DNA from 3 places in the Dactylosporangium sp. NPDC051484 genome. Region 2 is predicted to be linked to each of the others. Evidence: predicted binding sites of a transcription regulator. Region 2 holds the regulator's gene; each other region holds the start of a gene.
The links. The regulator HrcA, encoded in region 2, represses chaperone genes, less so after heat shock. The targets are predictions, from matches to a motif close to GGTTNGCACNCTCNNNNNGAGNGTGCNAACC.
Positions count from the first base shown of each region.

Region 1: the regulator HrcA is predicted to act here: its motif matches at 1,252-1,282, upstream of groES (co-chaperone GroES).
Region 3: the regulator HrcA is predicted to act here: its motif matches at 2,355-2,385, upstream of groL (chaperonin GroEL).

Region 1 is NZ_JBFAZX010000001.1:523,434-526,687, forward strand. It holds gene AB0367_RS02630 (hypothetical protein) at 1-8, shown strand, start outside; gene AB0367_RS02635 (methyltransferase domain-containing protein) at 1-1,173, opposite strand, end outside; gene groES (co-chaperone GroES) at 1,357-1,671, shown strand; gene groL (chaperonin GroEL) at 1,780-3,254, shown strand, end outside.
Region 2 is NZ_JBFAZX010000020.1:116,293-119,546, reverse strand. It holds gene AB0367_RS27310 (16S rRNA (uracil(1498)-N(3))-methyltransferase) at 1-32, opposite strand, end outside; gene dnaJ (molecular chaperone DnaJ) at 147-1,274, opposite strand; gene hrcA (heat-inducible transcriptional repressor HrcA) at 1,301-2,323, opposite strand; gene AB0367_RS27295 (DUF4870 domain-containing protein) at 2,508-3,131, shown strand; gene hemW (radical SAM family heme chaperone HemW) at 3,175-3,254, opposite strand, start outside.
Region 3 is NZ_JBFAZX010000006.1:326,169-329,422, forward strand. It holds gene AB0367_RS14460 (GNAT family N-acetyltransferase) at 1-375, opposite strand, end outside; gene groL (chaperonin GroEL) at 558-2,180, opposite strand; gene AB0367_RS14470 (cold-shock protein) at 2,634-2,837, opposite strand; gene paaN (phenylacetic acid degradation protein PaaN) at 3,117-3,254, opposite strand, start outside.

The sequences.
Region 1 (3,254 bases), on a different contig from region 2:
TGGTGTGAGCAGCAGCGCGGCGGGCTCCCCGGCGATCCTGGTCAGCGCGAGCGTCGCGGCACGGGAGCCCTCGAGCCGCAGCTGCCGGCGCAGGTCGTCGACGTTGTGGGCCGACCCGCGCTTGAGGATCTGCACGGACCCGACGTCGAGCGAGCGCAGCGCGGCCCGCAGCTTCTTCAGGGCGATCGGCAGCCGGTCGAGGATCTCGTAGCGGCGGCCGAACGGGGTGGGTGTCGCCGACGCCGAGGTGATGTAGGCGATCGTCGGGTCCAGCAGCACGCCGTCGAGCTGCGCCGCGAGCTCGGCCACGAGGTGGGCGCGGACCACGGCGCCGTCGGGGTCGTAGAGGTGGGCGCCGGTCGGGCCCACCGGGGCGCGCTCGTCGCCGGAGCCGGTGAGCTCGAAGGCGTCCGCGCCGCGCAGCACGGTGGCCCGGCGCGGGGCCGCGGCCAGCGGACCGCACCACGCGGCCGCCTCGACCACGTCGCCGTCCACCGAGACCCACTCGCCCTCGGCGCCGGCGGGCAGCAGGGCGTGGTCGATGCCGGGGGCGAGCTTGAGCACCGTGTGCGGCACCCGGCCGGGCAGTCCCGTGACGAAGTCCCAGGGCGGGGAGTACGCGCGCGGGTCGAACACCCGCCGTCCGCCCGACGTGCGGCGCGCCGGGTCACAGAACACGGCGTCGACGGCGTCGAGGGGGACCTCGGTGGCGTCGCGGGTCTGCACGAGTACCGAATCCGTCAGGCCCAGGGCGCGGACGTTGGCCTCCGCGACGGCGGCCGTGGCGGCGGATGCGTCCACGGCCAGCACCCGCAACCCGGCCCGGGCGAACGCGATGGTGTCGGCGCCCACACCACAGCCCAGGTCCGCGACGTGGCGCACGCCCGCGGCGGCCAGCCGGGCGGCCCGGCGGCGCGCGACCGCGGCCCGGGTCGCCTGCTCGAGCCCGGCGCGGGTGAAGAGCATCACGGCGGCGTCCGCGCCGAACTTCATGGCCGCGCGGCGGCGCAGCGCGGCCTGGGTCAGCGCGGCGGCGGCCAGGGCCGGCGCGAATCCGCGGGCGCGTAGCGCCGAGGCCGCAGCGAGTGGGTCGCCGTCGGGCAGCGCGGCCGCCGCCTCGAGTGCGGCCCGCCCGGCCTCGGTTTCCAGGGCCTGTATGTCGTCGAGCTCCACCCGGCGATTATCCCGGGGTGATTTCGCGGCGTGTCTGGCACTCTAGTTGACGGAGTGCTAGCCGCCGACATAATCTCCGATTAGCACTCTCCAGTCGAGGGTGCCAGTAAACCCGGCCGGAGCCGGCACCCGCGACGACGGCTTCACCGGGCACCGATAGCAAGCTCGATACCCCAGGAGGGTATGCCCGTGACTACCGCGACGCAGGTTGCGATCAAGCCGCTCGAGGACCGCATCCTGGTCCAGGCCAACGAGGCTGAGACGACCACCGCCTCGGGCATCGTCATTCCGGACACCGCGAAGGAGAAGCCCCAGGAGGGCACCGTCATCGCGGTCGGCCCGGGTCGCATCGACGACAAGGGCAACCGGGTGCCGATCGACGTCAAGGTCGGCGACACCGTCATCTACTCGAAGTACGGCGGCACCGAGGTCAAGTACGCCGGCGCGGAGTACCTGGTGCTCTCGGCCCGCGACGTGCTCGCCGTCATCGAGAAGTGACCTCGTTTCAACTAGAAGCATCTCACTAGAAGCAGTGGCCACCGCCCCGGACCCGTGCGCAGGCGCGAGGCAGCCGGGGCGGTGTCGCTTTGAAGGGAATCCACAAGCATGGCGAAGATCCTGAGCTTCTCCGACGAGGCGCGCCACCTGCTGGAGCACGGCGTCAACCGCCTGGCCGACACGGTCAAGGTCACGCTCGGCCCCCGGGGGCGCAACGTCGTCCTGGACAAGAAGTTCGGTGCCCCCACCATCACCAACGACGGCGTGACGATCGCCAAGGAGATCGAGCTCGCCAACCCGTATGAGAACCTCGGCGCCCAACTGGTCAAGGAGGTCGCCACCAAGACCAACGACGTGGCGGGCGACGGCACGACCACCGCTACGGTCCTGGCCCAGGCGCTCGTCCGCGAAGGCCTGCGCAACGTGACGGCCGGCGCCAACCCGGCCGGCCTCAAGCGCGGCATCGACGCGGCCGCGGCCGCGGTCGTGGCCGCGCTCAAGGACAAGGCCACGCCGGTCGCGAGCCACACCGAGATCGCGCAGGTCGCGACCATCTCCGCGCAGGACGCCACCATCGGCGACCTGATCGCCTCGGCGATGGACCGGGTCGGCCGCGACGGCGTCATCACGGTCGAGGAGGGCTCGACCCTCACGACCGAGCTCGAGGTCACCGAGGGCATGCAGTTCGACAAGGGCTTCATCTCCCCGCACTTCGTGACCGACACGGAGGCGCAGGAGGCGGTGCTCGAGGACGCGTACGTCCTGCTCACCACCCAGAAGATCTCCGCGATCGAGGAGCTGCTGCCCCTCCTGGAGAAGATCGTCCAGAACAACAAGCCGCTGCTGATCATCGCCGAGGACGTCGAGGGCCAGGCGCTGTCGACCCTCGTCGTGAACGCGATCCGCAAGACGTTCAAGATCGTCGCGGTCAAGGCCCCCGGCTTCGGCGACCGTCGTAAGGCGATGCTGCAGGACATCTCGATCCTGACCGGCGCCGAGCTGGTCGCCCCCGAGCTCGGCTACAAGCTCGAGGGCGTCGGCCTGGAGCAGCTCGGCACCGCCCGCCGCGTGGTGGTCACCAAGGACCTGACCACGATCGTGGACGGCGGCGGTGAGCAGTCCGAGGTCGCCGCGCGCGTCGAGCAGCTGCGCAAGGAGATCGAGGCCTCCGACTCCGACTGGGACAAGGAGAAGCTCAACGAGCGGGTCGCCAAGCTCGCCGGCGGCGTCGCGGTCATCAAGGCCGGCGCGGCGACCGAGGTCGAGATGAAGGAGCGCAAGCACCGCATCGAGGACGCGATCTCCGCGACCAAGGCCGCGGTGCAGGAGGGCATCGTCCCGGGCGGCGGCGCCGCCCTGGCGCAGATCGTCCCGGTCCTCGACGGCGACCTCGGCCTCACCGGCGACGAGAAGGTCGGCGTCTCGATCGTGCGCAAGGCCCTGGTCGAGCCGCTGCGGTGGATCGCCCAGAACGCCGGCTTCGACGGATACGTCGTGGTCGGCAAGGTCACGGCGCTCGACTTCGGCCACGGCCTGAACGCCGCCACGGGCGAGTACGTCGACCTGGTGAAGTCGGGCATCGT
Region 2 (3,254 bases):
AGCTCGTCGACGAGGAAGAGCGGCGGGCTCATGCCGAACCCTCCGCAACGCTGCGACTGCGGCATGAGCTACGCCCGCGCCCGCTCCGCTGCGGACCGCTCATGCGGGACCCGCAGCACCCCGGCCGCGACGAGCGGTGGGCCCGATCACGCGTGGCCGTTGAAGGCGTCACGCATCCGGGAGAAGAAGCCGCCCTGCTTCGACAGCTCGGCGACCTCCTCGCCGCGGCTGCGGGCGAACTCGCGCAGTAGCCGCTCCTGCTCGGGCTCGAGCCGGGTCGGGGTGCGCACGTCGAGGTGGACGTAGAGGTCGCCGCGGCCGGCGCCGCGCAGGTGGGGCACGCCCTTGCCGCGGATGCGCAGCGTGGAGGTCGGCTGGGTGCCGGCCTTCACCTCGACCGTCTCCTCGCCGTCGAGGGTCTTGATGGTCAGCCGCGTGCCGAGGGCCGCGGCGGTCATCGGCACGGTCACGCGGCAGTGCAGGTCGTCGTCCTTGCGGGAGTACACGTCGTGCGGGCGCTCGTGGATCTCGACGTAGAGGTCTCCGGGCGGGCCGCCGCCGGGGCCGACCTCGCCCTGCTGGGCGAGGCGGATGCGCATGCCGTCCTCGACGCCGGACGGGATCTTCACGGTCAGCGAGCGGCGGGTGCGGACCCGGCCGTCGCCGCCGCAGGTCGCGCACGGGTGCGGGATGATCGTGCCGAAGCCCTGGCAGGCCGAGCACGGGCGGGCCGAGACGACCTGGCCGAGGAAGGTGCGCTGGACCGACTGGACCTCGCCGCGGCCCTGGCAGATCTCGCAGGTCTGCGGGTGGGTGCCGGGCGCCGTGCCGGCACCCTGGCAGGTGGTGCAGACGACGGCGGTGTCCACCTGGATCGGTGCCTCGACGCCGAACGCGGTCTCGTGCAGGTCGAGGTCGAGGCGCAGGATCGCGTCGGCGCCGGGCCGCACCCGCGGGCGCGGCCCACGGGCGGACTGGGTGCCGAAGAAGGCGTCCATGATGTCCTGGAAGCCCACGAACGCGCCGCCCGCCGGGCCTCCGGCGCCGCCGCCGTTGGGGGCCAGCGGGTCGCCGCCCAGGTCGACCATCTCACGCTTGCGCGGGTCGGAGAGGACCTCGTACGCGGCGTTGATCTCCTTGAACTTCTCGTGCGCCGTCGGGTCCGGATTGACGTCCGGGTGAAACTCGCGGGCCAACCGACGGTAGGCCCGCTTGATCTCATCGGCCGTGGAGTCCCGCTTGACGCCGAGAATCCCGTAATAGTCCTTCGCCACTGAGTCCTATGCCCCTGAGATAGATGTCAACTCTGTGCCAGCAGGTCGCCGACGTAGCGTGCCACGGCGCGCACGGTCGCGATGTTTCCGGGGTAGTCCATGCGGGTGGGGCCGAGTACGCCCATCCCGCCGACCACCATCGAGCCGGGCCCGTATCCGGTGGCCACGATCGACGCGGTCCGCAGGTCCTCGATCTCGTTCTCGTCGCCGATGCGCACCCGCGTGCTGCTGGGCTCGACCTCGCCGAAGAGCTTGAGCAGGATGACCTCCTCCTCGAGCGCCTCGAGGATCGGCCGCAGCGAGCCCTGGAAGTCCAGCAGGCCGCCGCGGGCCAGGTTGGCGGTGCCGGCGAGCGCGATGCGCTCCTCGGTCCGCTCGACCAGCGTCTCCAGCAGGACCGTCGAAAGGGCCGTCATCGGCGGTCGCAGGCCGGGTGCCGCCTCCTCGATGAGCGCCAGCACCAGCGGCGGAGTCTCGGCCAGCCGCTGGCCGACCAGCTTCTCGTTGATCACCCGGCGCAGCTCGGTCACGTCGTCGGCGAGGATCGGGCCGGGCAGGTCGACCAGGCGCTGCTCCACCCGGCCGGTCTCGGCGATCATCACGACCATGATCCGCGTGGTGGAGATCGGCACCAGCTCGAAATGTCGCACGGTCGCGCGCGACAGGCTCGGATACTGCACCACGGCGACCTGCCTGGTGAGCTGGGCGAGCAGCCGGACGGTGCGATGGACCACATCGTCGAGATCAACCGCGCCGATGAGAAACCGCTCGATCGCCCGGCGCTCGGCCTGGGTGAGCGGCTTGACCCGGGAGAGCTTGTCGACGAACAGCCGGTAACCAGCGTCGGTGGGCACACGGCCCGCACTGGTGTGCGGCTGCCTGATATACCCCTCCTCCTCCAGCACAGCCATGTCGTTACGGACCGTTGCCGGGGAGACCCGCAGGTTGTGCCGCTCGACGAGGGCCTTGCTGCCTACCGGTTCCTGAGTGGCGACATAGTCCTCGACGATGGCGCGCAGCACTTCAAGCTTCCGCTCGTCAAGGGCCATGGCACCTCCTCGAAGACTGGCACTCCCAACTAGTGAGTGCCAGTCTACGTCAGTCGCGCGGGGGCGCGGAATGATCGTTTGGTGCACGATGGGCGGCACGGCCGCTGGACTGGGCAAAAGTTGTCCAAAAGAAGTCATGTCGTGTCGCTGGCGCCACTTGATCGATGCACCTACCGTGGCCACCATGAGTGAACCACCTCGCCCCCCGGGGGAATACGGCTCGCCGTCGGACCCCAACGCCGGGTACCCGCCCCAGCCGCCCGTGTCGGGCGGCGGTTACGCTCCACCACCGTCGAGCGGCGGCGGCGCCTACGCCCCACCGCCCACGTCCGGCGGCGGGTACCAGCAGCCCGGCTACCAGCAGCCTGGGTATGAACAGCCCGGCTACCAACAGCCTGGATACCAGCAGCAGGGTTACCAACAGCCTGGGTATCAGCAGCAGGGCGCGTACGGCGCGCCCGGCGGCGCTCCGGCCGGCTACGCCAACAGCGACGAGAAGACGTGGGCGCTCATCGCCCACTTCGGCGGCATCCTGTTCGGCTTCGTCGCGCCGCTCGTGGCGCTGCTGGCCAAGGGCAACGAGTCGCCGACGATCAAGGCGCACGCGAACGAGGCCCTGAACTTCCAGATCACGTGGGGCATCGCCATGATCGTGTCGGTGATCCTCTCGGTCTGCTCGTTCGGCATCCTGATCTTCCTGCCGTTCATCGTGTGGATCGTCGTCCTCGTCTTCTCGATCCTCGGCGGCATGAAGGCGAACAACGGGGAGCTCTACCGCTACCCGATGACCTTCCGCTTCATCAAGTAAGCAGTCCGATTGAGGGCGGCCCACGCAACGAGGGCCGCCCTCATCACGTCAGGGCACGGGCCACGCCGTCGGCGAGCAGCCGCCCGCGCAGGGTGAGCACCGCCCGGCCGGCCTCGAACGCGG
Region 3 (3,254 bases), on a different contig from region 2:
CGCCGGGGTGTACCGCACGTCGATGCCCGGCCACGCGTAGCACGGCGGGTTGCCGCCGAGGCGGACCCGGTCCGCGCCGAGGTCAGCCAGGCGCTCCTCGGCGGCGCGCACCAGGGCGGAGCCGAGGCCCCGGCGCCGGGCCTGCGGCAGCACGGCGAGCAGCTCGATGTGCCCGAGCCCCGGGTCGGAGTCGTTGATCGAGGCGAAGACGACGCCGCTGCCGTCGGCGGTGCCCAGGCGTGCGACGAGCCGCCCGGCCGGCGGCGCCGCGAGCCGCGCGACGAGGCTCCCCGCCTCTGCGGCATCCTCCGGCAGGTCCAATGCCCGGGCAAACAGCCCCTCCGCTGCGGAAACGTCCTGGAGATCCACGATCATTTCGTAAACATATCTAACTGTTTGGCCTGGCAGGCGCCCTTGTCGCACGGATGTGAAGAAAACGAAACGAGCCGCCGACGACCCGCAACATGCGCACCACGGGCGTGGCGCGCGGGCGGGCACGGGGATGCGAAAGGGCGGGCCGACCCGAAGGTCGACCCGCCCTGACGAGAGACTTGGACTCAGAAGTCCATGTCGCCGCCGCCCGGCGCACCCGCCGGGGCCTTCTCCTTCTCCGGCTTGTCCGCCACCACGGCCTCCGTGGTGAGGAACAGCGCCGCGATGGAGGCGGCGTTCTGCAGCGCCGAACGCGTCACCTTGGCCGGGTCGATGATGCCCTCGGCCAGCAGGTTGACGTATTCGCCGGTCGCCGCGTTGAGGCCGTAGCCGGCCTCCAGGTTGCGGACCCGCTCCACGACGACGCCGCCCTCAAGGCCGGCGTTGACGGCGATCTGCCGCAGCGGGGCGTCGAGCGCGACACGCACGATCTGCGCGCCGGTGGCCTCGTCGCCGGCCAGGTCCAGCTTGTCGAACGCGGTCTTGCCGGCCTGCACCAGGGCCACGCCACCGCCGGGCACGATGCCCTCCTCGACGGCCGCCTTCGCGTTGCGCACGGCGTCCTCGATGCGGTGCTTGCGCTCCTTGAGCTCGACCTCGGTGGCCGCGCCGACCTTGATCACCGCGACGCCGCCGGCCAGCTTGGCCAGCCGCTCCTGCAGCTTCTCACGGTCGTAGTCCGAGTCGCTCTTCTCGATCTCGGCGCGGATCTGCGAGACCCGGCCGTTGATCGCGTCAGCGTCGCCGGAGCCGTCGACGACGGTCGTCTCGTCCTTGGTCACGACCACCTTGCGAGCGCGGCCGAGCAGGGACAGGTCGGCGTTCTCCAGCTTGAGGCCGACGGTCTCGCTGATGACCTGACCGCCGGTCAGGATCGCGATGTCGGTCAGCATCGCCTTGCGACGGTCGCCGAAGCCGGGGGCCTTGACGGCGACCGACTTGAAGGTGCCGCGGATCTTGTTCACCACGAGGGTCGCCAGGGCCTCGGCCTCGACGTCCTCGGAGATGATGACGAGCGACTTGCCCGACTGCATGACCTTCTCCAGAACCGGGAGGAGGTCCTTCACCGCGGAGATCTTCGACTCGACGATCAGGATGTACGGGTCGTCGAGGACGGCCTCCATCCGGTCGGTGTCGGTCACGAAGTACGGCGAGATGTAGCCCTTGTCGAAGCGCATGCCCTCGGTGAGCTCGAGCTCGAGGCCGAAGGTGTTGCTCTCCTCGACGGTGATGACGCCTTCCTTGCCGACCTTGTCCATCGCCTCGGCGATGATCTCGCCGACCGTGGAGTCGCCCGCGGAGATGGAGGCGGTGGAGGCGATCTGCTCCTTCGTCTCCACGTCCTTGGCGAGGTTGGCCAGCTCGTCGGCGACGGACGAGACCGCCGCCTCGATGCCGCGCTTCAGGGCCATCGGGTTCGCGCCCGCGGCGACGTTGCGGAGGCCCTCGCGGACCAGCGCCTGCGCCAGCACGGTCGCCGTCGTCGTGCCGTCACCGGCGACGTCGTCGGTCTTCTTCGCGACTTCCTTGACCAGCTCGGCGCCGATCTTCTCGTACGGGTCCTCGAGCTCGATCTCCTTGGCGATGCTCACACCATCGTTGGTGATGGTGGGCGCGCCCCACTTCTTCTCGAGGACGACGTTGCGACCCTTCGGGCCCAGCGTCACCTTGACGGCGTCGGCGAGGGTGTTCATGCCCCGCTCGAGACCCCGGCGAGCCTCTTCGTCGAACGCGATAATCTTGGCCATTCGGCGTTGTCCTCCTGGACACTCACGATTCGCCTCGACCCACGTGGGGCCTGCGGCTCACCGCCTGCTTTCGCACCTTCGAGGACCCAGCGGAATCCCCGGCGGTCGGGCCGGATGAGCCCGCGACGACCAGCCTCGCGGCGGTTGCCCACCGGAGGACTGCACCGTCCCGACCATTGGCACTCACCGGTTGCGAGTGCCAAGTCCCTGTTTAGCACTCTGGCTGGTCGAGTGCAAGCAAACCCGGGGTGACGCGCAAGGTGGCACCCAGCAAGATCAACTCGACGGCCCGCCCCCGTCAAGGCTGCCAAAAGGGATGACATTGGCGTAAATCACTCAAAGAGTCAAAAATAGCGCAATGATCACGCGAATCGCGCCAGAATTCCGGAAAAACGCAGGGCACCGCTCCTCGTCAATGAGGACGGTGCCCGGCGGGGGTGACTGCGGACTTGATCAGGCGAGAAGGCGGACCTGCTCCGCCTGCGGGCCTTTCTGACCCTGCGCGATCTCGAACTCGACGCGCTGTCCGTCTTCCAGCGACTTGTAGCCGTCCATCTCAATCGCGGAGAAGTGGACGAACACGTCCTGTCCCCCGTCGACCGCGATGAAGCCATAGCCCTTCTCGCCGTTGAACCACTTGACGGTGCCCTGTGCCACGGTGCACTTCCTCTACTTCGGTCCTGCTGCGTCACTCGGCTGGCGGTGGGGACCAGCCCCGGGCCTTCGGCCACAGCCGCCGGTTCCGGGGGTGGCTCCGGCGAGGGAACGACGACCGAACCGCACGGTACACGAGGTAACCCGAGCCCCGACAGGCCCAAATCGGACAGCGAGGTCACGAATCATGCAGTTCGAAAAGGTCGCCGAGCATGCCTTCTCCACGCGTTTCCTTGCAGAGTAAAACATCGCCCGGCGACTACGTGTTAGTAACCTTGGGCGCTACACGTGACGGCGCGACTGCACGACGCGGAAGCGGCTGGCCACGTAGGCACTGTCGGTGAGCGCGGCATTGGCCGCCGGATTGGCGCCGCTGGCGTGGAAGTCGGAAAACGCCGCCGACTGGTTCACGAAGACCCC